One region of the Azonexus sp. MM2026_4 genome, then DNA from elsewhere that is predicted to be linked to it. Evidence: riboswitches for the same ligand, from Rfam matches in the RefSeq annotation. Region 1 holds a riboswitch; each other region holds the start of a gene.

What was found. Region 1 has a riboswitch for cobalamin ahead of cobT (nicotinate-nucleotide--dimethylbenzimidazole phosphoribosyltransferase). Riboswitches for the same ligand answer to the same signal wherever they lie in the genome.
Region 2: another riboswitch for cobalamin. It lies ahead of AC0KWY_RS00085 (TonB-dependent receptor domain-containing protein); the one in region 1 lies ahead of cobT (nicotinate-nucleotide--dimethylbenzimidazole phosphoribosyltransferase).
Region 3: another riboswitch for cobalamin. It lies ahead of AC0KWY_RS13100 (TonB-dependent receptor domain-containing protein); the one in region 1 lies ahead of cobT (nicotinate-nucleotide--dimethylbenzimidazole phosphoribosyltransferase).

What each region holds. Positions count from the first base shown of each region.
Region 1 is NZ_CM148380.1:3,198,104-3,207,481, reverse strand. It holds gene AC0KWY_RS15070 (PepSY domain-containing protein) at 1-368, shown strand, start outside; gene AC0KWY_RS15065 (response regulator transcription factor) at 365-1,033, shown strand; gene AC0KWY_RS15060 (sensor histidine kinase) at 1,023-2,345, shown strand; gene AC0KWY_RS15055 (LTA synthase family protein) at 2,431-4,437, shown strand; gene cobC (alpha-ribazole phosphatase family protein) at 4,416-4,949, opposite strand; gene AC0KWY_RS15045 (adenosylcobinamide-GDP ribazoletransferase) at 4,937-5,698, opposite strand; gene cobT (nicotinate-nucleotide--dimethylbenzimidazole phosphoribosyltransferase) at 5,701-6,744, opposite strand; cobalamin riboswitch at 6,839-6,977, opposite strand; gene AC0KWY_RS15035 (AAA family ATPase) at 7,013-8,584, opposite strand; gene AC0KWY_RS15030 (ATP-binding protein) at 8,581-9,378, opposite strand, start outside.
Region 2 is NZ_CM148380.1:29,373-38,750, forward strand. It holds gene AC0KWY_RS00065 (SPFH domain-containing protein) at 1-103, opposite strand, end outside; gene AC0KWY_RS00070 (short-chain fatty acyl-CoA regulator family protein) at 364-528, opposite strand; gene AC0KWY_RS00075 (hypothetical protein) at 515-838, shown strand; gene AC0KWY_RS00080 (DEAD/DEAH box helicase) at 947-5,152, shown strand; gene AC0KWY_RS00085 (TonB-dependent receptor domain-containing protein) at 5,189-7,051, opposite strand; cobalamin riboswitch at 7,155-7,361, opposite strand; gene AC0KWY_RS00090 (sensor histidine kinase) at 7,519-9,378, shown strand, end outside.
Region 3 is NZ_CM148380.1:2,767,751-2,777,128, forward strand. It holds gene AC0KWY_RS13080 (cobyrinate a,c-diamide synthase) at 1-1,104, opposite strand, end outside; gene cobO (cob(I)yrinic acid a,c-diamide adenosyltransferase) at 1,104-1,694, opposite strand; gene AC0KWY_RS13090 (ABC transporter ATP-binding protein) at 1,699-2,472, opposite strand; gene AC0KWY_RS13095 (FecCD family ABC transporter permease) at 2,469-3,446, opposite strand; gene AC0KWY_RS13100 (TonB-dependent receptor domain-containing protein) at 3,453-5,282, opposite strand; cobalamin riboswitch at 5,388-5,593, opposite strand; gene AC0KWY_RS13105 (hypothetical protein) at 5,708-5,905, shown strand; gene AC0KWY_RS13110 (cell division protein ZapA) at 5,905-6,231, shown strand; RNA gene ssrS (6S RNA) at 6,256-6,435, shown strand; gene AC0KWY_RS13120 (EVE domain-containing protein) at 6,503-6,955, shown strand; gene AC0KWY_RS13125 (sulfite exporter TauE/SafE family protein) at 6,952-7,752, shown strand; gene AC0KWY_RS13130 (GntR family transcriptional regulator) at 7,759-8,445, opposite strand; gene dctP (TRAP transporter substrate-binding protein DctP) at 8,639-9,378, shown strand, end outside.

The DNA.
Region 1 (9,378 bases):
GCCACCCGGGCAAGGTGCTCGAACTGGAACTCAAGCTGACGGCCGACAAGCGGCTGATCTACGAGGTCCAGGTCATCCTGCAGGACGGGCAGTTGCGCGAGTTCGTCATCGACGCCCAGAACGGCGAAGTGCTCGACGGCAACGGCCACCGCCAGGAAGTCCTGAAGAAACTGATGCCGCTGCCCGACCTGCTCGGCCGCCTGCCTGCCCGCTACCGCGGCATCATCCACGAGGTCGAGCTGGAATACGACCAGGACGGCCGCTATTTCTACGAGGTCGAAGTCCGTCTCGATGACGGCCGCGTCTTCGAACTCGACATCGACGCGGTCAGCGGCAAGCTGCTCAACGACGAGGAAGTGAGCCGATGAAGGTGCTGCTGGTCGAGGACGACCGCGAACTCGCCGCCCGGATCGCCGCCGCGCTGAGCGCCGACGGCATGATCGTCGATACCGTGCACGACGGCGACGAGGCGGCCTTCGTCGGCAGCACCGAGGACTACGACGCCGCCGTGCTCGATCTCGGCCTGCCCGGCCAGGACGGCGTCTCGGTACTGCGTCACTGGCGCGAACAGGGCCGCCGCCTGCCGGTCCTGGTGCTCACCGCGCGCGGCCGCTGGAGCGACAAGCTGGCCAGCTTCGACGCCGGCGCCGACGATTTCCTGAACAAACCCTTCCTGCACGAGGAAGTCGCGCTGCGCCTGCGCGTCCTGAAACGGCGTGCCCTCGGCCACAGTTCGCCGATCCTGCAGGCCGGCCCGTTGAGTTACGACGCCAACGCCGACCGTTTCACGCTCGCCGGCGCCCCGCTCAGCCTGACCGCCCAGGAAAAGCGCATCCTCGCCTACCTGATCCAGCGCAAGGATTGCGTCGTCAGCCGCAGCGAGATCAGCGAGCACGTCTACGCGCGCGACCTCGATCCGGATTCCAACACCCTCGACGTGCTGATCGGCCGCATCCGGCGCAAGCTCGGCGTGCCGCTGATCCAGACCGCGCGCGGGCGCGGCTTCTGCCTCACCGAAGGCGATGCCGTTTAAGCGGCTGCACCGTTTCGGGCTGGCATCGCGACTGGTCGCCCTGGCCGCGATCGCCGCCCTGCTGGTCAGCACGCTCGGCGGCTGGGTGTTGCGGCAGAGCGTGCAGAACACCCTGCTCCGGCATTTCGAGCAGCGCCTCGAGGAACGGACCGAACGCTTGCTCGCCGGCTTCTCGGTGCCGCCCGGCAGCAGCCAGATCCACTGGCAGGGGCGCAGCAACGACGAATTCGGCCGTATCTTTTCCGGCTGGTACTGGCAACTGGAAAGCAGCGGCGAACTGCAGGCCTCGCGCTCGCTCTGGGACAGCCGCCTGGATACCGCCGGCAGCCGGCCGGTGCCCGGCAACCCCGACCTGCGGCAAGGGGTCGACCCGCAGGGACTGGCCGTCTTGGGCATCGTCCGCAGCATCGACGTCGATGGACAGCCGGCCCGCCTGCACGTCTATGGCCCGGCCGCCGACATCGCCAGCGAGCTCGATCGCCTCGACCGCATCCTGTTGTTCACCCAGCTCGGCCTGCTCGTCTCGCTGCTACTCACCAGCATCCTGCAGGTCCGTCTCGGCCTGTTGCCGCTGCGCCGGCTGCGCGACCGGCTGGCGGCGGTACGCACCGGCAGCGCCGCCAGCGTCGGCAACGACTACGGCCCGGAACTGGCGCCGGTGGCCCAGGAACTCGACCTGGTGCTGGCCCGCAATGCCCGCATCGTCGACCGCGCCCGCGGCCACGCCGCCGACCTCAGCCACGCGTTGAAGAAGCCGCTGTCGCTGCTCGCCGCCGATGGCGAACTGCAGCGCAATGCCCTGTTGCGCCAGCAGGTCGGCGCCATGACCCAGTTGATCGACCGCCACCTGGCCCGCGCCGGCAGCGGTGCCGGCAGCGTCCGCCAGGTGGCGGTCGGCGACTGCATCGACGGCCTGATCGGCCTGATGCAGCGCCTGCACCGCGATCGCGGCCTGAGCTGGCAGCTCGACGTCGAGCGCGAACTGCACTGGCGCGGCGAACAGACCGATTTCGAGGAAATGCTCGGCAACCTGCTCGACAACGCCGGCAAATGGGCGAAGTTACGGGTCGTCGTCGGCGCCCGCCGGCAGCACGACGAGGTCGTCATTGCGATCGACGACGACGGCCCCGGTCTGTCGGCCGGACAGATCCGCGAAACCGGCGTGCGCGGCCGGCGCTTTGACGAAAACATCGAGGGCAGCGGTCTCGGCCTGGCGATCAGCAGCGACATCGCCGAAACCTATGGCGGCGAACTGTGCCTCGATCGATCGCCGCTCGGCGGCCTGCAAGCCAGCCTGCGCCTGCCCGGCTGAGGCACAATAGCGCTCCCGGACGAACTTAATGGCCGTTTAATTGATCTGATCCAGACTTTTCCGGCTCCGCCCCAACGAGATTTCCATGCCCCAACCTGCAATTCCCGCCTCCCGCCTTTCCCGTCTCTGGCAACGCCTCGATCTCTTCGGACCCTACGCCGGCATCGCCATGCTCTTCCTGGTCGGCCTGCCGCTGCTGACGCTGTCGCGCGCGGCGCTGATGCTGTGGCAGTCGGAACGGGTCGCCGCCACCGGCATCTGGAGCACGATGCTGCTGCAGGGCGTGCGTGTCGACGTGATCCAGCTTTCCCTGCTCGCCCTGCCCCTGCTGCTGCTTGCCCCGCTGCTCGCCGGCAAGCGCCTGTGGCCCGCCTGGCGCAAGCTGAACGTCGCCTGGATGACGCTGATGATCGCCGCCCTGGCGCTGCTCGAGATCGCCTCGCCGGCCTTCATCAACGAATACGACAGCCGGCCGAACCGGCTCTTTGTCGAATACCTGAAATACCCGAACGAAGTCGTCGCCATGCTGTGGAGCGGTTTCCGCCTGCACCTGGTCGGCGGCCTGCTGGTCACCGGCCTCTGTGGCTGGGGCGCCTGGCGCATGATGCGCGCTTGGCAACGGGCCGAGGCACCCTGGTCCGCCTGGAAACTCTGGCTCACCTGGCCGATCCTGTTCCTCGTCTGCGCGCTGGCAATTCGTTCCAGCCTGCAGCACCGGCCGGCCAACCCGGCCACCTTCGCGCTCACCGCCGACCCGATGGTCAATACGCTGATCCTGAATTCCGCCTGGTCGGTGGCCTACGCGATCTACGGCATGCAGCACGAAGCCAATTCGAGCGAGATCTACGGCAAGATGGAAACCGCCGACATGCTCGCCGAGTTTCGCCAGGCCCGCGCCAGCTTCGGCAACCCGCACCCGCTGGTCAATGACCCGGAAATCCCGACCCTGGTCAACCAGCAGGCAACGCTACGCCGCAGCAAGCCGCTGAATCTGGTGATCGTCCTCGAGGAAAGCCTGGGCGCCACCTTCGTCCAGTCGCTCGGCGGCGTCCCGGTGACGCCCAACCTGGAAAAGCTCAAGCACGAAGGCTGGTGGTTCGAGCAGCTCTACGCTACCGGCACCCGCTCGATCCGCGGCATCGAGGCGGTCACCACCGGCTTCCTGCCGACGCCGGCGCAGGCCGTCGTCAAGCTGTCGCTGGCGCAGCGCAATTTCGCAACGCTCGCTTCCATCCTCGGCCAGCACGGCTACGAGTCGGAGTTCATTTACGGCGGCGAAGCGCATTTCGACAACATGCGCGGCTTCTTCACCGGCAACGGCTTCACCCACATCACCGAGCAGAAGGACTACAAGAATCCGAAATTCATCACCGGCTGGGGCGTTTCCGACGAAGACCTGTTCGACAAGACGCACGAACGCCTGAACGCCAAACACGCCGAAGGGCAGGCCAGCTTCACGCTGGTGTTCACCTCGACCAACCATTCGCCCTTCGACTTCCCCGACGGCCGTATCGAGCTTTACGAGCAACCCAGGGCGACCGACAACAACGCCGTCAAATACACCGACCACGCGCTCGGCGAGTTCATCGCCAAGGCCAAGGCCAGCCCCTACTGGCAGGACACCCTGTTCGTCGTCGTCGCCGACCACGACATCCGCGTGCGCGGCGACAGCATGGTGCCGGTCGAACGCTTCCACATTCCTGGCCTGATCCTCGGCGCCGACCTCAAGCCGAAGCGGGTGAAAACCGTCGCCAGCCAGATCGACCTGGCGCCGACGCTGCTCTCGCTGATGGGCGTCGACGCCAAACACCCGATGCCCGGCCGCGACCTCACCCGCGAGGCCGACGACCTGCCCGGCCGGGCGATGATGCAGTACGAACAGAACTACGGCTGGATGGAAGGCAACCAAGTGGTCGTCCTGCGCCCGGAAAAGGCCCCCGCCTTCGCCCACTACGACCGCCAAACGAAGCGCCTGAGCGCCGCCGAAGCGGCGCCCGCCGACGGCGACGCCCTAGCCAAACGGGCATTGGCGCACGCGCTGCTGCCGGCTTGGCTGTACCGCGAACAGCGCTACCGGCTGCCCGAGAAATAATCGAGTCGGGTCAGGCTGCCGTACCCGGGAGCCGGCCGATGCAGCGCGCTGGCCAGCGTCTCGCCGGCGGCCGCGGCGAGCAACGCGCGAATCACGCCGGCGTGGGTGACCAGCAGATGCGCGCCGGCCGGCAGTTCATCGATGAAGGCGAGCACGCGCCGCTGCAACTGGCGCGGCGCTTCGCCGCCGGGCGGCGCGTAGCCGTCGATGTCGGCGGCCCAGGCGTCGAGTTCGGCACGCGCGATGTCGTCCCACGGACGACCTTCCCAGGCGCCGAAATCCAGTTCCATCAGCCGCGCATCGAGCCGCGGCGCCGGCTGCAGGGCTTCGGCCAGCGTCCGGCAACGCTGCAGCGGGCTGCTCCAGACCGGCAATCCCGGCGGCAGTTCGCGGCGCAGGCGCTCAACAATGGGCGCCGGATCTTCGGCCGCAATGTCGAGCTGACCGTAACAGACGCCGGGCGCGATCAAGGGGCGCGGGTGACGCACCAGGTACAGCGTCAGCGCGGCCATTGCGCGAGCAATCCGAGGTAGAAGGCGATTTCGGCGAGCTGCTGGGTGGCGCCCAGGCAGTCGCCGGTGTAACCGCCCAGCCAGCGGCGGAACTTGGCCGCCAGCCAGACCGTCGCCAGCAGCGCCAGCAGCAGGCCGGCCGCCGCTTGCGGCCAAGGAAGCCAGAGTAGCGGCGCCAGCGCGAACGCCAGGGCGAACAGCAGCGCCCCCGGCGCCAGCCGGCTGGCCAGCGGCCTGGCCTTCGACTGCGCGTCGTCGCGCACGTAGTCCATGCTCGCCAGCAACAGCGTCGCGCAGCCGCGCGAGCAGGCATGGCCGGCGAGCAGCGCCACCGGCACCAGCGCCGGATCGAGCGCCGCCAGCAATACGAACTTGCCGGTCAGCCCAAGCCACAGCGCGACCACGCCGTAACTGCCGACGCGCGAATCCTTCATGATCGCCAGGATGCGCGACTTCTCCCAGCCGCCGCCGAGACCGTCGGCAGTGTCGGACAGACCGTCCTCGTGGAAGGCGCCGGTGGCGTAGAGCGTCGCCGCCATCGCCAGCAGTACCGCCACCGATTGCGGCCAGAACTGCAGCGCTGCCAGGTAGACCAGCGCGCCAATCCCGCCGACGACCAGACCGACCGCCGGGAACCAGCGCGCCGAATGCTGCAGCGCCTCGGCCGAATGACCGACCCAGGCCGGCACCGGCAGCCGGGTGAAGAAACGCAGGGCGCCGAGGAAGTATTCGAGCTCGCGGCGCAGCATGGCTAGCCGGCGACGCCGGCCGACTCGAAACTGGCCATTTCGTTGAGAAAGGCGACCGCCGCCTGGACCAGCGGAAAGGCCAGCGCGGCGCCGGTGCCCTCGCCCAGGCGCAGGCCCAGGTCGAGCAGCGGCTCGGCTTGCAACGCCTGCAACTGGGCACGCTGGCCGGGCTCGGCCGAACGGTGGCAGAAGACGCAGTAGTCGAGCAAGGCCGGTTCGAGACGCGCGGCGACCAGCGCCGCCGCGCCGACGATGAAGCCGTCGATGAGCAGCACCATCTTCGCTTCCGCCGCCGCCAGCATGGCGCCGGCCATGGTTGCTATCTCGAAGCCGCCGAACTCGGCGAGCACGGCAAAGGCGTCGTCGTCGCCGCCAGCGGCGCGATAGCGGGTCAGCGCCTGCTCCAGCAGCGCCTGTTTACGCGCCAGCCCGGCATCGTCGAGACCGGTGCCGCGCCCGACGCAATCGGCCAGTGGCACGCCGGTCAGGCAATGGGTAATCAAGGACGCCGAAGCGGTGTTGCCGATGCCCATTTCGCCGAAACCGACCACCTTGCAGCCGGCTGCCGCCAGCCCGAAGACCACGCCCGCCCCCTGTTCGATCGCCTGCGCGCATTGCGCTGCCGTCATCGCCGGGGTTTCCAGGTAATTGGCCGTGCCCGGCGCCACCTTGAGATCGATCAGGCCTTCACGCGGGCCGCCGAAATCGTGCGCCACACCGGCATCGACCACCGCCAGGCCAAGCCCGTTCTGGCGCGCGAAGACGTTGATCGCCGCGCCGCCGGCGAGGAAGTTCTCGACCATCTGCCAGGTCACGTCCTGCGGATAGGCCGAGACACCGGCCCTGGCGGCGCCGTGATCGCCGGCGAAGACCAGCATCTGCGGCCGGTCGAGCGACGGCGTCAGCGTCTGCTGGATCAGGCCGATGCGCACCGCGAGCGACTCCAGTTGACCGAGCGCGCCGAGCGGCTTGGTTTTGCGATCAACCTTGTGTCTGAGCGAATTTTCGATGCCCCGGTCGGGGGCGACGATTGCGAACGAATGCATCCGATTCTCCAAAAGCGAAAGGGCCTCGTGCCCGCATCGTCCAGACGCGAACACGAAGCCCTGTCCACAGGCTTTCTGTTTTTCCGTCCGACAGGTCTTCTGGCTTCCGGATCGTCCCCCTGACCGCGCCTTCCCGGAGCGTCTGTTTCCGCTCGTAGTGGCCTATTGCGATCGGAGTCCCCGGTTACAGCGGCGGGCCCGCCCCGGAATAGAGTTGCCTCGCACCGGGTTCCGTTTTGTCGAACGCGGCGATTATACCCGCGCCGCGCTAGCCGGCGACCAGCGACGGCGCCATGCGGGCGAGGATCTCCCGCGCCGGCAAGCGGATTTCGGGCGCCACGTCGTTGAGCAGTTCGGCGTTGCCGGCCACCGCCGCCACCAGGGCGGCACGCACCGGCTGCAGGGACTCACCAATGCCGGAGGCGTCCAGCTCGGCCAGGACGCGCTTGCCGACCTGCAATTCCACGGCAGACGGAAGCAGCGCCACGATTACCCGCAAAAACGCCGTGCCTGCAACCACTTCGTGTTGCTGCGCGGTGAACAATCGGCGAACTTCGCTCATCAGTTCGTCGGCTTGGCGGATTGGCGGCGCTCGCGATGGCGCCGGCTCGGCGCAGCGCAACATATCCGGCCCGGCGGCGAGATCGAGGCTGTAGTAGGCATGCAGGAATCCGACCAGCCGCATCAACCTGCGCCGCGCACGTTGACCGGCGCGCATCAGGTACCAGATGTTGAAGAAGCGTTCGGCAACCTGGAAAGCCATGCGCTTGCCTTGCCCGGCCTTGACCTTTTCGACGATGCCGGCCTGGGCCAGACGATCGAGCTGGGCCGAGGCCTGGTTGACGTTCCAGCCCAGGGCATCGGCAACCTGACGAGCAGTCATCGGGTCCCAGTGCAGGGCCAGCTTATCGAGCAACAGTTGCGCCTGCACCGGCAGTTCGTCGAAGCGAGCCTTGTACTGTGGCGTCACTTCATCGAGCAGGCTCTCGAGATCGGCGCACACATCGCTATCGAATCCCTTCAACAACACGCCGTAGGCCAGCACGGCGAGACGCGGGTTGCCGCCGGTCAGCGTATGCAGCACGCGCATGCGCCCGAAATCCTCCTGCACTCGCCTGATCAGCGCTTCGGCACCGTGCCGGCGCGCGAGGTTGACGATGGTCTCGCGCATTTCCTCTTCGCTGAGACCGCGCAGCTCGTCGATGCGGAAGAAATCGTAGAAGGCACGACCGTAGTCGTAGCTGGCTTCCAGCGCCCGACTACTGGCACCGATCAGCATCAGTTGCGGGTGTTCCTGCAGGGCTTCGCGCAAGGCCCAGTCCTTGTCCTTGAGGCGGTCGAGAATCAAGTCGATGTTGTCGACGAGCAGGATCAGGCGGCGCCCCAGCTTTCCCGCGCTGCGTAGCAAGGCCTGCAGGGCACCCTCGCCGTCCTTGCGATCGAGGCGCGCAACTTCGGCGTCGATGGCGCTCATTTCGGCGGCGCGTCCGTAGCTTTCCAGGTAGCCGCCCAATGCATCAAGGCAGTTGAGCCAGAAATCGGCAAGACTGGCGACGTTGTACTGCTCCTCCGGGAAAACCAGCGGTATCCAGGCAGCGGCAAGCTCGGCGTCGTCATCAACGGCAATCGCCAGGCGGCGCAGCAGGGTGGATTTGCCCATGCCGCGCTGGCCGAGGATCAACCTGTGTTGCGGGCGAGTGCCCGGTTTTTCGCGACGGAAATCGTCGATGAAGCGGGCGAGCAGTTTCGGGCGGGCAACGTAGTAGGCGCGCACTTCGTCGCGGCTCCACAGTGCCGGGTTATAGAGGGCGGGACGTTTCAGGGCGGTATCGCGGTTCATGCCAGCCTCCGTTGCCAGAAGACACGCAGCCATTCCAGGCGGAACGCGTAGCGACCGGCGCGCTCAATTAAGTAGCCATCGCTGACCAGCACTTCGAGCAGGTAGTTGAGCGTCTTGTCGCGCACAGCCGGATCGCCGATGGCGGCGGCCAGCGCCTGCGCCAGGTTTTCCCGGGTGTTGCCCGCAGTCAACCGGCAGATTTGCGTCAAAATCCTTACTGCGTGCCCCGCCTCCGGCTGGCCGAGTTCCTCGTCCAGGCGCTGGCGCCAGTAGTCGAAATGGTTGCGGTAGCCCATGCCCAGCAGTTTCTCGAATACCAGCTCGACCATCGCCGCATCCGGCGCCCGACCGCATTCCTCGCTCTCTTCGCGCAGATGCTCGAACATCAGTTGCAAGTAGTAAGGCACCGGCCAGCCGACACGCCCGACGATGGCGGCACGCAAGCCTTCGTCAAGTTCGATCGCGTAGCTCTTGGCCAACTCGCCAAGGAAACGACAGGCGCTTTCCTCGCTGAAGGCATCGAGCGGAAACGGTTCCAGATCGTTTATCGTGTCACTCAGGCCGAGCCGTGCAGCGAGCGTATCCAGACCGATGGAGCCGGCAAGCAGCCATTTGATGCGTCGATAATGGGTTTGCCGCAGGTCGCGCAACCAGTACAGGAAGGCCCGCGCCCGGCGCCGACCGTCGTCCCCCTGCTGCAACAGGTTGATGATGAAGACCGGCAATTCGTCGACACACACCAGCCAGTCGTCGTTGCCATCTGCCAGCGCCTTGCCCAGTTCCTCGCCGGCCTC
Region 2 (9,378 bases), 1.5 Mb from region 1:
GCGCTGCCGTGGACGGCAGGCCGGCCGGCACCGTGTAGAAGTCTTTCCACTGGTCCGCCAGCACACCGCCGACCGCACCGCTCACCGCCCGCAAAAGACCCATGACAACTCCCCGCTGAAGATTCGTTGAGACCACCAGAGACCAGCCGCCCGGAAAGGCGCGATGCCGATTTTCGGTCGGGAAATGCACCAGGTGCAATGCTGGAAAACTCGATCGGTGGCAAGTATCCCCGGGCCTTTCACTGCATGTCAAACGGAAGAACAAAGGCTGAATCAGGCGGCAAACCGGTGCCAGTTGCCGGGCGAGTCGTTTGGCGTGGTCTGCCAGGTCGGGTTCGCGGCGGTCGTGGGCGGCGTGGCGATTCAGGCGTAGGGCGAAAAATGCCGCCGCTTCTCGTCGACGACCAGGGCGTTGCCGCTGGGCGGAAAGGCGCGTTGCGCGCAGCGGGTGCGTGGGCAGACCTTGCAGGCGGTGCCGATCGGCGTGAAGTCGTCGATGGCCTTGAGATCGAGGATGCAGAGGCGCACACGGCTGGGTCAGGCTGCCGCGGCGGGCGGCAGCTGGGCGGGGTTTTGCCACAGGACGGTCGAGCTGCTCGGCCAGTCGCCGCTGGCGGCGGTCAGCCGCAACCTGCACCAGCAATTGCAGTTCTGCCTCGGCCCGGCGCTGGCATTCGCCGACCGGGGCGGGTCGCCGGCGCAGCGCGCAGCACTGTGCCAGGCTATCGAACAGGCCGACCTGGCGGCGGTGCTGGCTGCGTATCGTGAGCTGGCGGCTGATTTCCGCGTCAGTCTGCTCGGCGTCTGCGGTGAACTTTCCGAGAGCCTTGCAGGCTGAGTTCAGTAAACAGCGGGAGATGGCGGTTTCTCGTTGACGGTATGTGTTCGGTGCGAAAATACTCGCGGTTTGGCGTCGGCTTTTTCGCCCTTTCCTCCTGTCACTTCTATGACCGACGATCTTTTTCCGCTGCCGCCGATGACCGACACCGCCCCGCCATTCGACATGCAGGGCTTGTCCCCCGACACCCACAAGGTGGCCCTGGCGGGGGCGCTGCTGTGGTCGTACTGCACCCGAACCCAGGTCCATGAGCTGCTGTCGCTGCTGGAGTTCAAGAATGCGGCCGGACGCAATTTCACCGGCGATCAGGTCAGGACGGCGTTCCAGGAACTGAATCAGCGCCAGTTGCTTGACGAAAACGCGCAACGCCCCGGTTATTTCCGGCTGGTCGATTCCCTGCGCGTTCCGCTCTACCGGCAACTGCTCGAACTCAAGGGAGCGCGGCGAGTGGTCGAACTGGTCTGCCGCGTCCATCAATTCGATTTGCGCCGGCCGTGGTTCAACAGCTTTCGTGGCAAACCGTTTGGCAGCATTGCCCTGCTGCGCGCCATGCTGTTGGCGGGGGGCGGGCGGGAAGAGATCGCGCCGCTGGCCAATGTGCTCAACGAGGAGCAGAGCTGGTGGCAACTGGCGGCGGAGGCGGTTCTATTGCCCTTTGATGGCGAGAGTTTCGAACGCCTCGATCCCTACTGGCAATCCGAAATGGCCAACCGGGCGGTCATTTCGCTCAGCAAGCTTTGGTCGAGTGCTTTCCTGCCGGTCGTCAACTGGGCCTATGCGCGATTGCAGTCCCGGCCGGATAGCCTGGCTCCCCACCTGCGCATGGCGCTCGCCGATCTCGCGCTGCAGCGCGGCGATACGGCCTTGCTCGAGCAGGCGCTGCACGGTATCGACGGTGCCGGTTGCGATGTCCTGCGGGCGGCGAAGCTGATTGCCGATGGCCAATGGGCGGGCGGGCAACAGGCCTTCGAGCTTGCCCTCAAGCGCGGTCAGACCGAGATGGGGGTGCGCAAACGGGTATTTCCGGACTCGGTCGCCTGGCTTTACCCACTCGCCCTGCTGGCGCAAGGGAGTCCGAAGCAACTCGAACTGGCGCGCAAATTCTGCGTCGGCGAAGCCGGCACGCGAACGCCCAGCGCGCACGACGATTGGGGGCGCTGGGTCAATGCCATCGACGCCCGACTGGGCAACGCGCCCCTGGTGCCGGGCGCGTTTTCGCTGCAGGACAACGGCTACGAGCAATATTTTCTGGTACTTTTCTGGAAGGTCATGCTGGCCGCCTGGGTCGGCACGGAGGCGCTGGGCGTGGCCAAGGCCGGCAACAAGAAGGCGCTGGTTTTCGACGGTCTGCGCCGCCGTCTGCAGGAGTGCGGATTCAAGCGCCTGCTCGCGATGCTGGACGCCGCCGAAGCCGTGCTTGGCGGCGACGAGCCGCCGGCGGGATTCTTTGTCGCCGGCAAGGGCGAGCGCTGGCGCGAAGTGCTCGGCGCCCTCCAGGCGCTGGCGGGCGACGGCGCCGCCGCCGCCAAGGGCAAGGACGACGCCGAAAAGACCCGCATCCTGTGGACCTTGAGCATCGGCAAGCAGGGCGAATTGCTCGACATCAAGCCCCTTGAGCAGAAACGCGGCAGCCGCGGCTGGAGCACGCCGAAGGCGCTGCCGCTCGGCCGCCTGGCGGCCAATCAGGCGCTGCCGCCGGCCGACGCCCGCGTCGCCCGCTGCCTGCGCGCCGATCGCTATTACGCCAAGCGTTTCAATATCGATCTGGCCGCTGCGATTGGCGCCCTGGTCGGCCACCCGGCGGTGGCCCTGGAAAAAGCGCCGGGGCAGTTGGTCGATCTGGTCGAAACGCCGCCCGAGTTCGAAGCTGTCCGCCAGGGCGAGAAGATCGTCATGCGCATCAACCCGCCCCTGCGCGCGGAGGATACCGACAGCTATTACCTGGATGCGGAAGCCAAACGCGACGCCGAGGCGCTGCGCCTGATCACCTTGTTGCCGGACGGCGCGCAGCGCGTCCGGCTGGTGCGCTACACGGCGGCGCAAAAACGCGCCGCGCAACTGGTGTCCGGGCGCTTCGCGGTGCCGGCGAAGGCCGAGGGGGCGCAGGCCGAACTAGACAAGACCTTGCAGGCGCTGGCCGGGCATTTCCAGGTGCAGGCCGATGCGGCGCAGGCTTCGCGGCAGATCGCGGCGGAAACGCGCCTGCGGGCGGAACTGGCGCCGGTCGGCGAAGCGCTGTCGTTGCGTCTGGTCGCCGCTCCCTTCGGCGCCGAGGGGCCGCGCTTGCCGGTGGGCAGCGGCCGGGTCCGGCTGATGGCGGCGATCGGCGGCGAAACCCTGGGCGCCGAGCGGGACCTGGCGGCGGAAAGGAAACATCTCGAAAGTCTGCTCGACGCTTTTCCTTACCTTGAAGAGATCGGCGATCCCGCGGCCGGCGAGTGGCTGATCGAAGACCCGGAGCAGGCGCTCGGGCTGGTCGAGGGGCTGCCGGGGCAAGCCGGCATCGCCGCCGTCGATTGGCCGAAGGGCAAGAGCGTCCGCGTCATCAGCGTCGATCCCGGCAAGCTCGGCATCACCGTCAACAAGGAGCGCGACTGGTTCCGCGTCGCCGGCCAGGCCGCGCTCGATGAAGGCCTCGTCGTCCAGTTGGAAAGCTTGCTTGCCGCCGCCCGCGGACGGAGCCGCTTCATCCCGATCGGCGACGGCGTCTATGCGGCGCTGACTCGCTCGCTGAAACAGAAACTGCTCGACCTGGCGGCGGTCGGCGAAGTCGACAAGCACGGCAGCAAGGTCCCGCAAATCGCCGCCGCCTGGCTCGACGACGTGCTCGACGGCACCGGGCTGGAGGCCGGCGCCGATTTCCGCCAGGCGATCGACCGCCTGCGCGCCGCCCAGAACATCCTGCCGAAGCTGCCGAAATCCCTGCAGGCCGAGCTGCGTCCTTACCAGGAAGAAGGCTATCAGTGGGCGATGCGCCTCGCCGCCGCCGGCATGGGCGGCTGCCTGGCCGACGACATGGGGCTGGGCAAGACCCTGCAGGCGCTCGCCGTCATGCTCGAACGGGCAGCGGGCGGCGCCACCCTGGTCATCGCGCCGACCTCGGTGTGCGGCAACTGGCTGGCCGAGGCGCTGCGCTTCGCGCCCAGCCTGAACACTCGCATCTACAGCGAGGCCGGCGACAGCGAACGCGAGCAGTTGATCGACGGAGCCGGCCCGCAGGACGTGCTGATCGTCTCCTACACGCTGCTGCAACTGGCCCAGGAACGCTTTGCCGGCCGTTCATGGCACACCGTCGTCGCCGACGAGGCGCAGGCGATCAAGAACGCGGCGACCAAGCGTTCGCAGGCGGTCTTCGAACTGCCGGCCGATTTCCGTCTGGCCCTCTCGGGAACGCCGGTGGAAAACCGGCTGGCCGAACTGTGGTCGATCATGCGCTTCGCCAACCCCGGCCTGCTCGGCAGCAGCGGCCGCTTCAACGAACGCTTCGCCGGGCCCATCGAACGCAACCGCGACCGCGACGCCCAGCACGTCCTGAAACGCCTGATCGGTCCCTTCGTCCTGCGCCGCACCAAGGCGCAGGTGCTGCAGGATTTGCCGCCGCGTACCGAGTTGATCCTCTCGGTCGCTCCGGAGTCCGCCGAGGCGGCGCACTACGAAGCGCTGCGCCGACAAGCGATCGACGAGGTCGGGACGCTCGATGCCCAGGCCGGGCAGGCGCGTTTCAACATCCTGGCGCAACTGACCAAACTGCGCCGCGCCGCCTGCGATCCGCGCCTGGTCAGCCCGGAATTCGGCATCGTCGGCGCCAAGGTGCAGGCCTTCGCCGAACTGGCCGCCGAACTCACCGCCAACGGGCACAAGACCCTGGTCTTCAGCCAGTTCGTCGATTTCCTGCAGATCCTGCGCGCGCCGCTCGACGCCGCCGGCATCAGCTACCAGTACCTGGACGGCGCGACGCCGGCCGCCGAACGTAGCAAGCGCGTCGCCGCCTTCCAGGCCGGCGACAGCGACCTCTTCCTGATCAGCCTGAAAGCCGGCGGCTTCGGCCTCAACCTGACCGCCGCCGACTACGTGGTGATCACCGACCCCTGGTGGAACCCGGCCGCCGAGGACCAGGCGATGGGCCGCGCCCACCGCATCGGCCAGCTCCGGCCGGTCACCGTCTATCGTCTGGTCAGCAAGGGCAGCATCGAGGAACGCATCGTCAACCTGCACCACGACAAGCGGGCGCTGGCCGACAGCATCCTCGACGAGGGTGACGCGTTAACGCTGCCGTCGACGGAAGACTTGGTGGCGCTGATCCGGGGCGAGTAGGGGGCGGGGGCGGCGGGAATCCCGCCGCCGGTTTCCTTACTTCGGGCTGTAGCGCAGGCCGACGAAGGCGTTCATGCCGGGCGTGTTGTAGCCGAGCGCGGTTTCGTACTTCTTGTCGAACAGGTTGTTCAGGCGCGCCTCGACCGCCAGTTCGCCGGTGATCGCGTAACGCGCGGTCAGGTTGACCAGACCGTAGCCGCCCATGCGCCCGGTTTCGGTATTGGTGTTGTAGCGCTTGCCGACACCCAGCACTTCGACGCCGGTTTCGAGCGGCCCCCAGTTGCGGCTGACGCCGAGCATCGCCTTGTCGCGGGCGCGCCGGCCCAGTTCGAAACCGTTGCTGGTGTTCTTCGCATCCAGCCAGTCGTAGCTGGCGCGCAGGTTCCATTGCCCGAAGCGGCCGGCGTAGGTCAGCGTCGCGCCTTCGAGGCGGGCCTTGTCGACGTTCTCGTAGGTGCCGATCCAGGTGACCGGATCGGAAACCCAGTCGATCAGGTTGCTGACCCGGTTGTGGTACCAGGTGGCGCTCAGTGCGTGCACGCCGTTGTCCCAACTCAGCCCGATCTCGCGATTGCGCGATTTCTCCGGCTTGAGGTCGGGATTGCCGTTGCCCCAGGGCGAGGTCATGAACAACTGGTACACCGACGGCGCCTTGAAGGCGGTGCCGTAGCTGGCGTGGGCGCGCAGTTCGCGGCTCAGGCGGTAGCCGTAGGCGACGCCCCAGGTGGTTTCGCCACCGAATTCGGAATGATCGTCGCGGCGGGCGTTGAGCTGCCAGCTATGGTCGCCGAGGCTGGCGGTCCAGCCGGCGAGGACGGAGTCGTTGTCGACCTTCGGGCGCTGGGCAAAACCGGTGTCGGGGCTGATTTCCTGCTCCTGGCGTTCGGCCGCCAGCAGCAGCTTGCCGAGCGGCAGCGTCAGGTCGTTCTGCCAGCTCAATTGCCGGTTGCGCGTGTTCTGCCGGGTGATCGTCTCGACCGGCAACGGCCAGGCCCAGGCGTCCCAGTAATAGGATTTCTGGCGGTCCTCGGCTTCGCCGTACTGCAGGCGGCTGGTCCAGACATCGCTCAGGCGGTTGCGGCTGAACAACTGCCATTGCTCGGTGGTGAAGCGGGCGCGGTCGTCGTAGTTGCCGGTCGCCGGCTGGTTGCCGCTGTCGTAATGGACGAGGCCCTCGTTGCGCCGCCAGATGCCGCCGATCTCGTGGCCGGCGGCGGGAATGAAGGAGAGCGCGGCACTGCCGCCGGTGTTGCGGTAGGCGTCGTCGTCGGCGTCGCGGTTGCTGGCATGGCGCTGCGCCGAAAAGCCGTCGCTGGCGCGGTGGTTGGCTTCGACGCGGAAACGCCAGTGTTCGTCGCCGCCGCTGACGCCGGCACTGGTCTCGCGGGTATGGTCGCTGCCGTAGCCGACGTAGCCATCGGCGCGCAGGCCCGGCGCGCCGCGCCGGGTGATGATGTGGATCACGCCGCCCAGAGCGTCGGCGCCATAGAGCGTGGCCGCCGGGCCGCGCAGGATCTCGATGCGCTCGATATTGGCCAGCGCCAGGAAGCGCAGCGGCGAGCCCGAGAGGTCGGCCGAGTTGATGGCGATGCCGTCGACCAGCACCTTGGTCTGGTTCGAGTTGCTGCCGCGCAGGTAGAAGCTGGTCGTGGTGCCGGGACCGCCGTTGCTCGCGGTCTGGATGCCGGGCTGACGGGCGAGCAGCTCGGTGACGGTGTCCTGGCCGCTGCGTTCGATTTCCGCGCGGTCGATGACGCTAACGTCGGCGAGCACTTCGGCGACACGGTTTTCCTGACGGGTGGCGGTGACGACAACGGTACCGAGGTCGGCGGCAGCCGGCGCGCTGCCGGCAAAGAGCGGCAGCAAAAGGGCTGCGCTGGGCTTGAGGCGGATTTGCATGATTTTCCCCTGGCCGGCAGGCGTCCCCGCATGCCGGTGTGCGATGAAAAGAAAGTGCACGGGGAAACTGGGCTGGATCAGCCGGCGCCACCACCCCGTGGTCCTTTCGCTTGCGTCACAGGCCGGTCTCCGGGCTCGCAAGTCTTGACGCGCCGCCTTCCCGGGGGGAAACCCAGTGGCTCGATGGCGCGCCCGCACTTGCTTACCGTTGCGGGGGCAGCAGCGGAATTGCCTCGTCGGAGGCGCACCGCTTTCCCGTTTCACCGTGGCGAGGAATATCGCGCACGGCACCTGAAACGGGCGTGATTATAGCGGAGCCGGGGGCGCCTGGTCCGGGTGGGCGGGCGGAACCGGCGAAGGTCTTGTCGCGACCGTTGCAATTCTGCCGACGTGAGACGGAAGGCGGCAAACAAAGGTCCGGGATCGTGCGCTATGATGCCTTTCAGCGTTGATCACTCAGCAAACTCATGCCTGGTCTTCCCGCCATCCTGCGTTCGTGCGTCGTCATCCTCGTCTTGCTGGCGGGAATGGCGGGTTGCGCCGCGAACGCGGCGGGAACGCCGGAGGCACGCATCCTCTTCATCAATTCCTACCATCGCGGCTATTCCTGGAGCGACGGCATCGAGGACGCTTTCCGGGCGCGCCTCGCTGCTTCCGGCAGGAAGATCGAGCTTTCCGTCGAGTATCTCGATAGCCGCCGTTTCGCTTACGGCGCGCAGATCGAGCCGTTGGCGCAGGCGATGGCGGTCAAGTACGCCGAATACCCGCCCGACGTGGTGGTGGTCGCCGACAATGCCGCCTTCGATTTCGCGATCCGTCATCGTGCCCGCCTGTTTCCGCAGCAGCCGATCGTTTTCGGGGGCTACAACAATTTCCGCCCGGAGGTGGCCGAGGGGGTTGCCAACATCACTGGGGTGAACGAGGAAATCGCCATTGGCGATGCCGTTGCCATGGCGCTCGGGGTGCATCCGCGGGTGCGCACGCTGGCTTTCGTCGTTTCCACGGCGGACGCCAGCAGCAGGCGGATCGGCGAGGTGGCCGAACAAACGGTGTTTCCCGAGCTGCGCAAGCGCTTCGATGTCGTCGTGCTCAAGGATGCATCGATCGAGGAAGTTCACCGGCGTCTCGCCGCGCTACCCGCCGATAGCCTGTTGTTCCTGATCGGCCAGGTGAGCGACAAGGGGGGCGGCCGCGCCCTGTCGCCGGCCGAGAACGGTAGCCGGATCACCGCCGGCAGTCCGTTTCCCGCCTATACGTTCTGGGACTTCCATCTCAATGCCGGCGCCCTGGGCGGTCACATCATCACGGCCGCCGAGCAGGGGCGGACGATGGCCGGCATGGCGCTACGCATTCTCGACGGGACACCGGCCGACAGCATTCCCGTCGTCATGACCACGCCGACCCAGGATATCTTCGATTATCCGGTGATGCAGCGTTTTGGCGTCAGCGAGGACGATCTGCCAGCCGGCGCCGTGATCATCAATCGGCCCGTTTCGCTCTGGGCAACCTATCGTTGGCAGATTGTCGGCGTGATCGGGCTGCTGGTGCTGGAAACCCTGCTGGTCGGCCTGTTGCTGCACGTCGCCCGTGGCCGCCGCATGGCGATGGCCGCCCTGACCGAGGCCAAGGAGGCGGTGGAGGTGGCCAACGTGGCGAAGAACGCTTTCCTGGCCAACATGAGCCACGAGATGCGGACGCCGCTCAACCACATTCTCGGCATGATTCCCCTGTTGCGGCGCGAACCCTTGTCGGTGAAGCAGTCCGAGCGCCTGGACAAGATCGCGGCGGCCTGCCAGAAGCTGACCGGCAGCATCGCCGCCGTGCTCGAACTGACCCGCCTGGAAGCCAACAAGCTCGAACTGACCGAGCAGCCTTTCGATGCCGCCGCGCTGATTCGCGACGCGGTCGAAGACATCCGGGCCGAGGCCGACGCCAGGCAACTGGCACTGGTCGTCAACGCGGCGCCGATACCGTCCGGGCTGGTCGGCAACCTTGCCTACATCCGGCTGGCGCTGAACAATTACCTGGCCAATGCATTGCGCTTCACGCCGTCGGGCAGCATCACCATCCGGGTCCGCGCGATTGAGCCGCAGGGGGAGACGGGGACGGAGGCGGTGCTGGTGCGCTTCGAGGTCGAAGATACCGGGATCGGCATTGCCGAAGCCGACCAGAAGCGCTTGTTCAACGTCTTCGAGCAGGTCGATAACTCGTCGACGCGCCAGTACGGCGGCCTCGGTGCCGGTCTAGCGATCACCCGCAAGATCGCCCGGATCATGGGCGGCGATGCCGGGTGTACCAGCCATCTCGGCCAGGGCAGCACTTTCTGG
Region 3 (9,378 bases), 430 kb from region 1:
GGCCAGCCGGCCTTCCGGCAGTTCGGCGAACTGCGTGCCGAGCGCCGCCAGCCGCGGCTGCATCACCGCCCGCCCGGGCAGCAGGCCGGCGAAGCGGTGGGCCTGGCCGGCCTTATCCACCACTTCCTCGAACAGGCTCATCATGCCACCGCATTCGGCGAGCAGCGGCTTGCCGGCGTCGACATGGGCGTGCAACGCCTGCCACAGCCCAGCGTTGGCGCTCAGTGCGGCGGCGTGCAGTTCCGGGTAGCCGCCGGGCAGCCAGACGGCATCGCACTCGGGCAGTGCATCGCCGGCCACCGGTGAGAAGAAGCGCAGTTCGGCGCCAAGCCCTTGCAGAGTTTCCAGGTTCGCCGGGTAGATGAAGCCATAGGCGGCGTCGCGGGCGATGGCGATGCGCCGGCCGGCGAGCAGGGGTGGCAAGGTCGGCGGTGGCACTTCGGTGAAATTCACCGGTGCGGGCAGGTTGACCGTGGCACTGTCGGCGAGTGCGTCGGCCAGGCGGTCGAGGCGACTTTCCAGGTCGTCGATCTCGACCGCCTGGAGCAGGCCGAGGTGGCGTTCGGGCAGGCTGTCGCCGCTCTTCGGCAGGGCGCCGAACCAGCCCATGCCCGGCCTCAAGCTTTCCTGAAGCATGGCAGCATGCCGCGCACTGGCGACGCGGTTGGCGAGCACCCCGGCGAACGGCAAGCCGGGCCGGTAGGTGGCCAGCCCGTGGGCGACCGCCCCGAAGGTCTGGGCCATCGAACCGGCGTCGATCAACGCCAGCACCGGGATGGCGAAACGCTCGGCGATGTCGGCCGCCGACGGCTGGCCGTCGAACAGGCCCATCACGCCCTCGACCAGGATCAGGTCGGATTCCGCCGCCGCCCGCGCCAGCCGCCAGCGCGCATCGGCCTCCCCACACATGCCGAGGTCGAGGTTCTGGCACGGTTGACCGCTGGCGAAGGCATGAATCTGTGGGTCGAGGAAATCCGGCCCGCACTTGAACACGGTCACGCGCCGCCCCTGGCGCGCATGCAGGCGGGCCAGCGCGGCGGTGACGGTGGTCTTGCCCTGGCCGGAGGCGGGGGCAGCGACGAGCAGGGCGGGGCAGGCGGGCATCAGTATTCCAGTCCGGGCATGGCTTTCACGCCGGCCTGAAAGGCGTGTTTTTCCATGCCGATCTCGCTCACCGTGTCGGCGGCGTCGCGCAATGCCTGCGGGGCGGCACGGCCGGTGACGATGACGTGCTGCAGCGCCGGGCGCGAACGCAGTTTGGCGATCACCGCGTCGAGGTCGAGCCAGCCGTACTTGAAGGCGTAGGTCATTTCGTCGAGGACGACGAGGCCGATCTCCGGATTTTGCAGGTGACGGCAGGCGACTTCCCAGGCGGCCTGGGCGGCCTGGGCGTCGCGCTCCTTGTCCTGGGTTTCCCAGGTGAAGCCTTCGCCGCCGACGTGCCAGGCGACGTTCGGCTGCTGGCGGAAGAAGGCTTCCTCGCCGGTGTCCGAGCGCCCCTTGACGAACTGGACGACGCCGACCTTGAAGCCGTGGCCGAGCGCCCGGGCGACGACGCCGAAGGCGGCCGAGGACTTGCCCTTGCCGTTGCCGGTGTTGATCACCAGCACGCCGCGTTCCTGTTGGGCGGCGTCGATCTTGCCGTCGATCACGGCCTTTTTCTTCTGCATGCGTTGTTCGTGGCTGATCGTCATGGGCTTACTCCGGAATGAAACAGCGCTGGCCGTGGTCTTCGATCTGCCGCAGCCCGTAGCCGTAGAGTCCGGACAGCGTTTCCGCGGTGAGGATCGCGTCGACCGCGCCCTGCTCGCAACGGCCGTCGCCGTAAACCAGCAGCGCCCGGTCGCAGAAGCGGTGGGCCAGCGCCGGGTCATGCAGGACCATGACGACAGCGGCGCCGCAGTCGCGGGCGGTGCCGGCGAACAGTTCGAGGACCGCCATCTGGTGGTTGAGGTCAAGGTGCGACAGCGGTTCGTCGAGCAGGTAGAGCGGCGCCGCCTGGGTGAGCAGGGTGGCGATCGCCAGGCGCTGGCGTTCGCCGCCGGACAGCGTGTGCACCTGGCGCGCTTCCATGCCGGCCAGGCCGAGCGCCTGCAGCGCACCGCGCGCCAGTTCGGCGTCGCGCTTCGACTCCCAGTCCCAGCGGCCGAGGTGGGGATGGCGGCCGGTGAGCGCGGTTTCGAGCACGGTCGAACCGAACGGATCGTTCTGGAACTGGCCGAGCCAGGCTCGGCGCAAGGCCGCCTGGCGTGGCGGCAGCAAAGCGCAGTCCTCGCCGTCGAGCAACACGGCGCCGGCTTGCGGCGGGCGCAGTCCGGCCAGCGTGGACAGCAGCGTCGACTTGCCGGCCCCGTTGCGACCGAGGATGGCCAGGCTTTCGCCCGGCTGCAGGCTCAGGTTCAGGCGGTCGACAACGGTCTTGCCGCCGATATCGACGCTGAGCTGCCGAGCTTCGAGCAAGGGGGCGCTCACTTCGGCTGCCTCGACAGCAGGAAGAGGAAGACCGGCACGCCGATCAGCGCGGTGAGGACGCCGACCGGCAACTGCTGCGGGGCGATCACGGTGCGCGCCGCGGTGTCGGCGAAGACCAGCAGCGAACCGCCAGCCAGCACCGAGGCCGGCAGCAGCAGGCGCTGGTCGTTGCCGAGCGCCAGCCGCACCAGATGCGGCACGACCAGCCCGACGAAGCCGATCGAGCCGGCGGTGGTCACCGAAGCGGCGGTGGCCAGCGAGGCGAGCAGGTAGATGGCGACGCGCAGGCGGTCGATCGCCACCCCCAGCGCCTGCGCCTGCATCAGGCCGCGCGACAGCAGGTTGAGTTCGCGGGCGAAGGGCATGGCCGCCAGCAGCGCCAGCGCCAGGACCAGCAGCGGCGGCCACCAGGTGAAGGTCTGGCCGAGGTCGCCCATCAGCCAGAACAGCATGCCGTGCAGCTTGCTCTCTTCGGCAATCGACAGCATCAGCGCGATCAGCGCGCCGCAGCCGGCAGCGACGATGACGCCGGTGAGCAGCAGGCGGGTCTGCGTCCAGCTGCCGTCGCCGTGCGCCAGCCCGAAAACCAGGAACATGGCGCCGAAAGCGCCGGCAAAGGCCAGTCCGTCGACAGCCAGCAGCGGCAACCCGAGCAGCATCGCGAACATCGCGCCGACTCCGGCACCACCGGAAATCCCCAGCACATAGGGATCGGCCAGCGGATTGCGCAGCAGCACCTGCATCAGCGCGCCGGCCAGCGCCAGCAGGCCACCGCAGGCAAAGCCGGCGAGGGCGCGCGGCAGGCGCAACTGGACGACCACGTCGCCGGCCCCTTCGCCCTGGCCAAACAGCGCGGCGACGATTTCCCCCGGCGCCACGCGCAGGCTGCCGGCCGCCAGCGCCAGCGCAAAACTCGCCAGGCTAAGCAGGGCGAGCGAGGAAAGGATCAGGAAAGCGCGGCGACGGGTCGGCATGCGGACTTACTTCGGACTGTAGCGGATGCCGATGAAGGCGTTGCGTCCCGCCGTCGCATAACCGTCGGCGAGCGTGTAGTCGCGGTCGAACAGGTTGTTGATGCGGGCGAAGACGGCCCAGTCCGGCGAAAAACGGTAGGCGGCGTAAAGGTTGGCGAGAGTGTAGCCGCTCAGGCCGACGCGCGCATTCGATTTGTACTCGTAGCGCTTGCCGCTTGCCGTCAGCTCGACCCGCCAGTCCCAGTCGCCAACGCTGCGCGCCACCGCCGCCGCTACCGTGTGCCGGGCCCGACGCGGCAACTGGCGGTGGTTGCTGCGGTCTGCGGCGTCCAGCCAGTCGTGGCTGGCCTGCAGGTCGAAGCCGGCCAGTCGCCCCTGCCAGGCGAGCGTCGTTCCCTCGATGCGTGCGTTTTCGACGTTGGTCGGCTGATTCAGCGCGCCGACCTTGGTCCACACGATCATGTCCTCGATCCGGTTGAGGTACCAGGTCAGCGAGACATGCTGGGCACCGGTTTCGTAATGCAGCGCCGCTTCGCGGTTGCGCGACGACTCCGGGCGCAGGTCCGGGTTGCCGACGTAGCTGCCGCTCGCCGGATAGTAGAGTTCGTTGAAGGTCGGCGCCTTGAAGGCGGTGCCGGCACTCAGGCTGGCCCGCCAGTTGGGCGAGAAGCGGTAGCCGTAGGCGAGCGAGCCGGAAGTCTTGTCGCCGAACAGCGAATCGTCGTCGTGGCGAACCGACGCCTGCAGCCGGTGCGCGCCGAAGCCGCGGTTCCAGCCGAGCTGGACGGCGTCGTTGCGGCGCTCGTCGCGGGCATAGTTGCCGCTGGTGTCGATCTGTTGTTCGAGACGCTCGACACCGACCAGGAAATTGCCGAGGCTGCCCTGAATGTCGTGCTGCCAGGCGTATTGCCGCTGTTCGGTGTTGAAACGGCTGTTACGGATACCGTCCTTGAGGTTGCTGGAATCGTCGATGCTGCGGCCGACGCTGAGGCGACTGGTCCATTGCGCGCTCAGGGCGTTCTGCAGGACCAGACTGGCCGCGCCGTTGCGCGTGCTATTGACCCAGTTCACCTTGGCGCCGGAACCGTCGTAGCGACTGCGCCCCTCAGCATGCAGGACAGTCAGGCCGAGTTCGTGGCCGGGCGCGAACTGGTAGCCGAGGCTGCCGGCGGCCGCCCGGTTGCGGAAACCGTCGCGGTCGGGATTGGCTTTCGGGTCCTTCGGCTTGCTGTTGAAGCCGTCGCTCGCGTCTTCGCTCAGATTCAGCGCGTAGCGCCAGCCGCTCTGGCTGCCGGCCAACCCGGCGCTGGCCGAGCGGGCGCCGTCGCTGCCGCCGCCGGCCGCCACCGAGAACTGCAGCGGCCCGCTGCCACGCCGGGTAAATACCTGGACCACGCCGCCGATCGCATCGCTGCCGTAGAGCGACGACGCCGGCCCGCGGACGATCTCGATGCGCTCGATCTGCGCCGCCGGGATGCGCGACCAGGTCGGCTCGCCGGAAGTTGCCGAGCCGACGCGCATGCCGTCGATCAGCAGCAGGACGTGTTTGGGATTGGCGCCGCGGACGTACAAGTAGGACGCTGCGCCCGGACTGCCGTTGGCCGCCATCTGGATGCCGGGTTGCGCGGCGAGGATCTGTTCCAGGCTGGAATGGCCGGCGGCCTCGATCTCGGCGCGCTCGAGGACGGTCGTATCGGTGAGGACTTCGTCGGCACGCATGGCTTGGCGGGTGGCAGTGACGACGACATCGTCGAGGCTGACGGATTCAGCGCCGCCAGCGGCCGCGACGAAAGCGGCCGGTACCAGGCCGAGCAGGGGCCGGAAACGGATGGACATGGTTTTCCCTTTCCCGGCAGGCGTCCCCGCATGCCGGAATGCGTTGAAAAGGAAACGCACGGGCGGAGCGCAGGTCGAGAAACCGGCGCCACCACCCCGTGGCATTTCCGTGAGGCATGGCAGGCCGGTATCCGGGCTCGCAAGTCTTGACGCATCGCCTTCCCAGGTTTCCCCAGTGGCTTCGTGATACGCCCGCACTTGCTTACCGTTGCGGGGGCAGCAGCGGCTTGGTCTCGTTGGAGACGCACCGCTTTCCCGTTTAACCGTATGGAATGAATTCCGAGTACGGCACCTGACAAGCCGCGCATTCTACATCGCCGCTCCGAGCAGCGCGAGCCACGCCCCGGCGCCAAAGCAATAAATCACTTTGAAAATAGCCGCTTAGTCCTTGACCGGACTACATTTATCCCTCTATAGTGCGGCCCATGAATAGCGAACTCGAAGCGCTCGAAGCCAAGATCGATCAGGTCGTCGCCCTGGTGCACCAGTTGCGCGCCGAAAACGAAGTCTTGAAGAACCAGATCGCCGCTGCCGAAGCGGAACGCCTGCATTTGCGGTCGACCATGACGGCCGCCCGCGAACGCCTCGAAGGCCTGATCGAACAGATTCCCGAGGATGCCTGATGAGCGGCGAGCAGAATTTTCTCGACGTCAAGATCATGGGCCGCGAGTACCGCGTTGCCTGCCTGCCCGAAGAACGCGATGCCCTGCTGGCGGCGGTCAACATGGTCGACGGCAAGATGCGCGACATCGCCCAGCGCACGCGCAGCACCATCGCCGAACGCGTGGCGGTGATGGCGGCGCTCAACATCGCCCACGAGCACCTCGGCCAGCCCGTGCCGGAAGACAACCAAGAAACGGTTGCGTCGCCGGAAACGAAGCGTAGAATCGAAGTCATGGGAGCACGGTTGGATGCCGTGCTGGCACCCCAGCAGCAACTGGACTTCTGACCGGTTGCGGGGTGGCCCGCCGAGTGTCCCCTGCGGTGTTTGTTAAGGCCATATATTCCTTGAACCAATGCTGATTGGCATCGGTTGCGGACCAGAAACCCGCTGTTGTGCGCGCTCTTCGTCGAACGTGCCTGATGCGGAAGGGAAGCAGCCACTCTGAACCCAGGTTCAGGATGCCGGCCTGACGGCACTCGCGGGGGCTTTTTTTGACAGGTGGCAGCTGGTCTGCCACCTGTTTTCATTTTGTGACCGGAAGATGCAGTACTGGCTGATGAAATCGGAACCGGACGAGGTTTCGATCGACGATCTGGCGGCCGCGCCGCAACGCGCCTTTCCGTGGACCGGCGTGCGCAACTACCAGGCGCGCAACTTCATGCGCGACGCCATGCAGCCCGGCGACCTCGCCTTCTTCTACCATTCCGGCTGTGCCGAACCGGGCATCGCCGGCATTTGCGAAATCTGCTCGGACAGCTATCCGGACCCGACCCAGTTTTCCGCCACCGACAAGTATCACGACCCGAAATCGACACACGAACAGCCGCGCTGGTGGCTGCGCGACGTGCGTTTCGTCAGCCGCTCCCGGCTGCTCGGCCTCGGCGAGCTGCGCCGCCATCCGGAACTGGCCGGCATGCGCGTGCTGGCGCGCGGCAACCGGCTGTCGATCACGCCGGTGACGACGGCCGAATGGATCTTCATTAACCGCTTGCTGGAAACCGATACATGACGCTTTGGTGGCTCACTTATCCTCTGCTGGGAATTTTTGGCGGCTTTGTCGCCGGCCTGTTCGGCGTTGGCGGAGGACTGACGCTGGTGCCTTTCATGTACATGCTGTTCGTCGCCCAGGATTTCCCGCCCGCGCACGTGATGCATCTGGCGCTTGGCACCTCGATGGCGACCATTATGTTCACGTCGATTTCGAGCATGCGCGCCCATCATGCGCACGGCGCCGTGCGCTGGGACATCGTTCGGACGATGGCACCCGGCTTGGTACTCGGCACCTTCGGCGGCTCATTGGTTGCCGGCCAGGTACCAACCGGACCGATGACGGCGATTTTCGTCGTTATCGTCTATTACGCGTCCATCCAGATGATGCTTGATTTCAAGCCGCACGCCCATCGCCAGATGCCCAATGGCTGGGGGCGCTTCATCGCCGGGGGCGTTATCGGCGTCATCTCCAGTCTGGTTGCCGCCGGCGGCGGTTTCCTCTCGGTGCCCTTCATGCTGTTCTGCAACGTGGCGATCCACAACGCCGTCGGTACCTCGTCAGCGCTGGGTTTCCCGATTGCCGTCGCCGGGGCGCTCGGCTATCTCGTTGCCGGTCTGAGCGATAGCGGTTTGCCCGATTACACGGTGGGCTACATCTATCTGCCCGCCTTCATCGGCATCGTCGTCATGAGCATCCTGATGGCACCGGTCGGTGCCAGACTGGCGCACAAATTGCCGGTCAAGCAACTGAAACGGGCTTTCGGCGGTTTTCTCGCCTTGCTCGCCACCAAGATGCTGCATAGCCTGATCGGCTGAAACGGATCAAGTGCCGGCCTTGAAGTCGCGCAAGGTAGCGACAAGGTCGGCAAAGCGTTCGCCCTGGACCGTCACGTGGGCTCGCAATTGTGCCGAGGCGAGGTCGCTGTCCCCCTTGACTATGGCATCGACGATGGCCTGATGCTCGTTGAACGATGTCGCCATGCGATTCCTGACGCGCAGTTGCAGCCGCCGGTAGGGACGCAGGCGGCGGTGCAGGGCAGTCGCCTGCTCCACCAGAAAGCCGTTGTGACTGGCTTCGTAGATGCGCTGGTGGAATACCTCATTCAACTGGTAATAGACATCCGGCATGCCGGCATCGCGCGCCGCTTCGCAGGCACGATGCGCCTCCTGCAGGGCAAGCTGCTCGCCCGCAGTGATCCGCCGGGCGGCCAGGCGCCCGCACATGGCCTCCAGTTCGGCCATCACCTCGAACATCTCGCAGACCCGATCGGCCCCCACTTCCGGCACGGTGGCGCCGCGCCGAGGACGAATCTCGATCAAGCCAGCCGAAGAAAGCTGAATCAGCGCTTCGCGTACTGGGGTTCGTGAGACGCCGAAGGTATCGGCGAGTTCTTGCTCGTCAAGTCGCGTACCAGGCGGGTAAACACCAGTAACGATGCGCTCTTCGATCAACTCGCCAAGCCGCTCCGACTGTCGTGCGGTAGCTGGAATTTCAACAGGACTGTTCACGCTTGGTCTCCAACGATTGGCAGTGATTGAATTATACGAAATTAGTTGACCAGTATTCAATCTCTGATATCTTGTATACACGACGGTGATTTTTGAACACAAAACAATAGAGCGGCCTTCCTGAGGCGAGGAGGAGCCAGCCAGTGAGGTTTCACCGTCTTCGTTATTTGTTCATTCATCAGGAGGAGACATCATGAACGAAACACGGCGCAATATCCTTAAAGGCCTGGCTGCTACGCCAGCTTTGGCTTTCGCTCCCAATCTGCTGTGGGCGCAAACAGCCGGTGAACTCAAGATTTCGCACCAGTTTCCCGGCGGCACGGCGACCGAAGGTGACTTCCGCGACCGCCTCTGCCGTCGTTTCAGTGCCGAGATTGCCAAGCGGACCAATGGTGCCTTGAAAGGCACGGTCTACCCGGGTTCATCGCTGATGAAGACCAACGCCCAGTTCAGTTCGGTGCGCAAGGGGGCGCTCGACATGACACTGGTTCCGCTGTCCTACGCCGGCGGCGAAGTGCCGGAAACCAATATCGGCCTGATGCCGGGCATCGTCACTTCCTACGAGCAAGCGGTAAGCTGGAAGAAGGCCGAGATTGGCAAGGCGCTGGCCAATATCCTGGCCGACAAGGGGGTTTTGATCGTCAGCTGGATCTGGCAGGCAGGTGGTGTTGCCAGCCGCGCCAAGCCGATCATCGAGCCGGAAGACGCCAAGGGCCTGAAAGTACGCGGCGGCAGTCGCGAAATGGACATGGTGTTGAAGGCGGCCGGTTCCACCGTGCTGACCCTGCCTTCGAACGAAATCTACGCCGCGATGCAGACCGGCGCGCTCGATGCGGCAATGACTTCGTCGACCAGCCTGATCTCCTTCCGCCTGGAAGAAGTCGGCAAGGCGCTGACCACCGGACGTGGCAAGACCTATTGGTTCATGTTCGA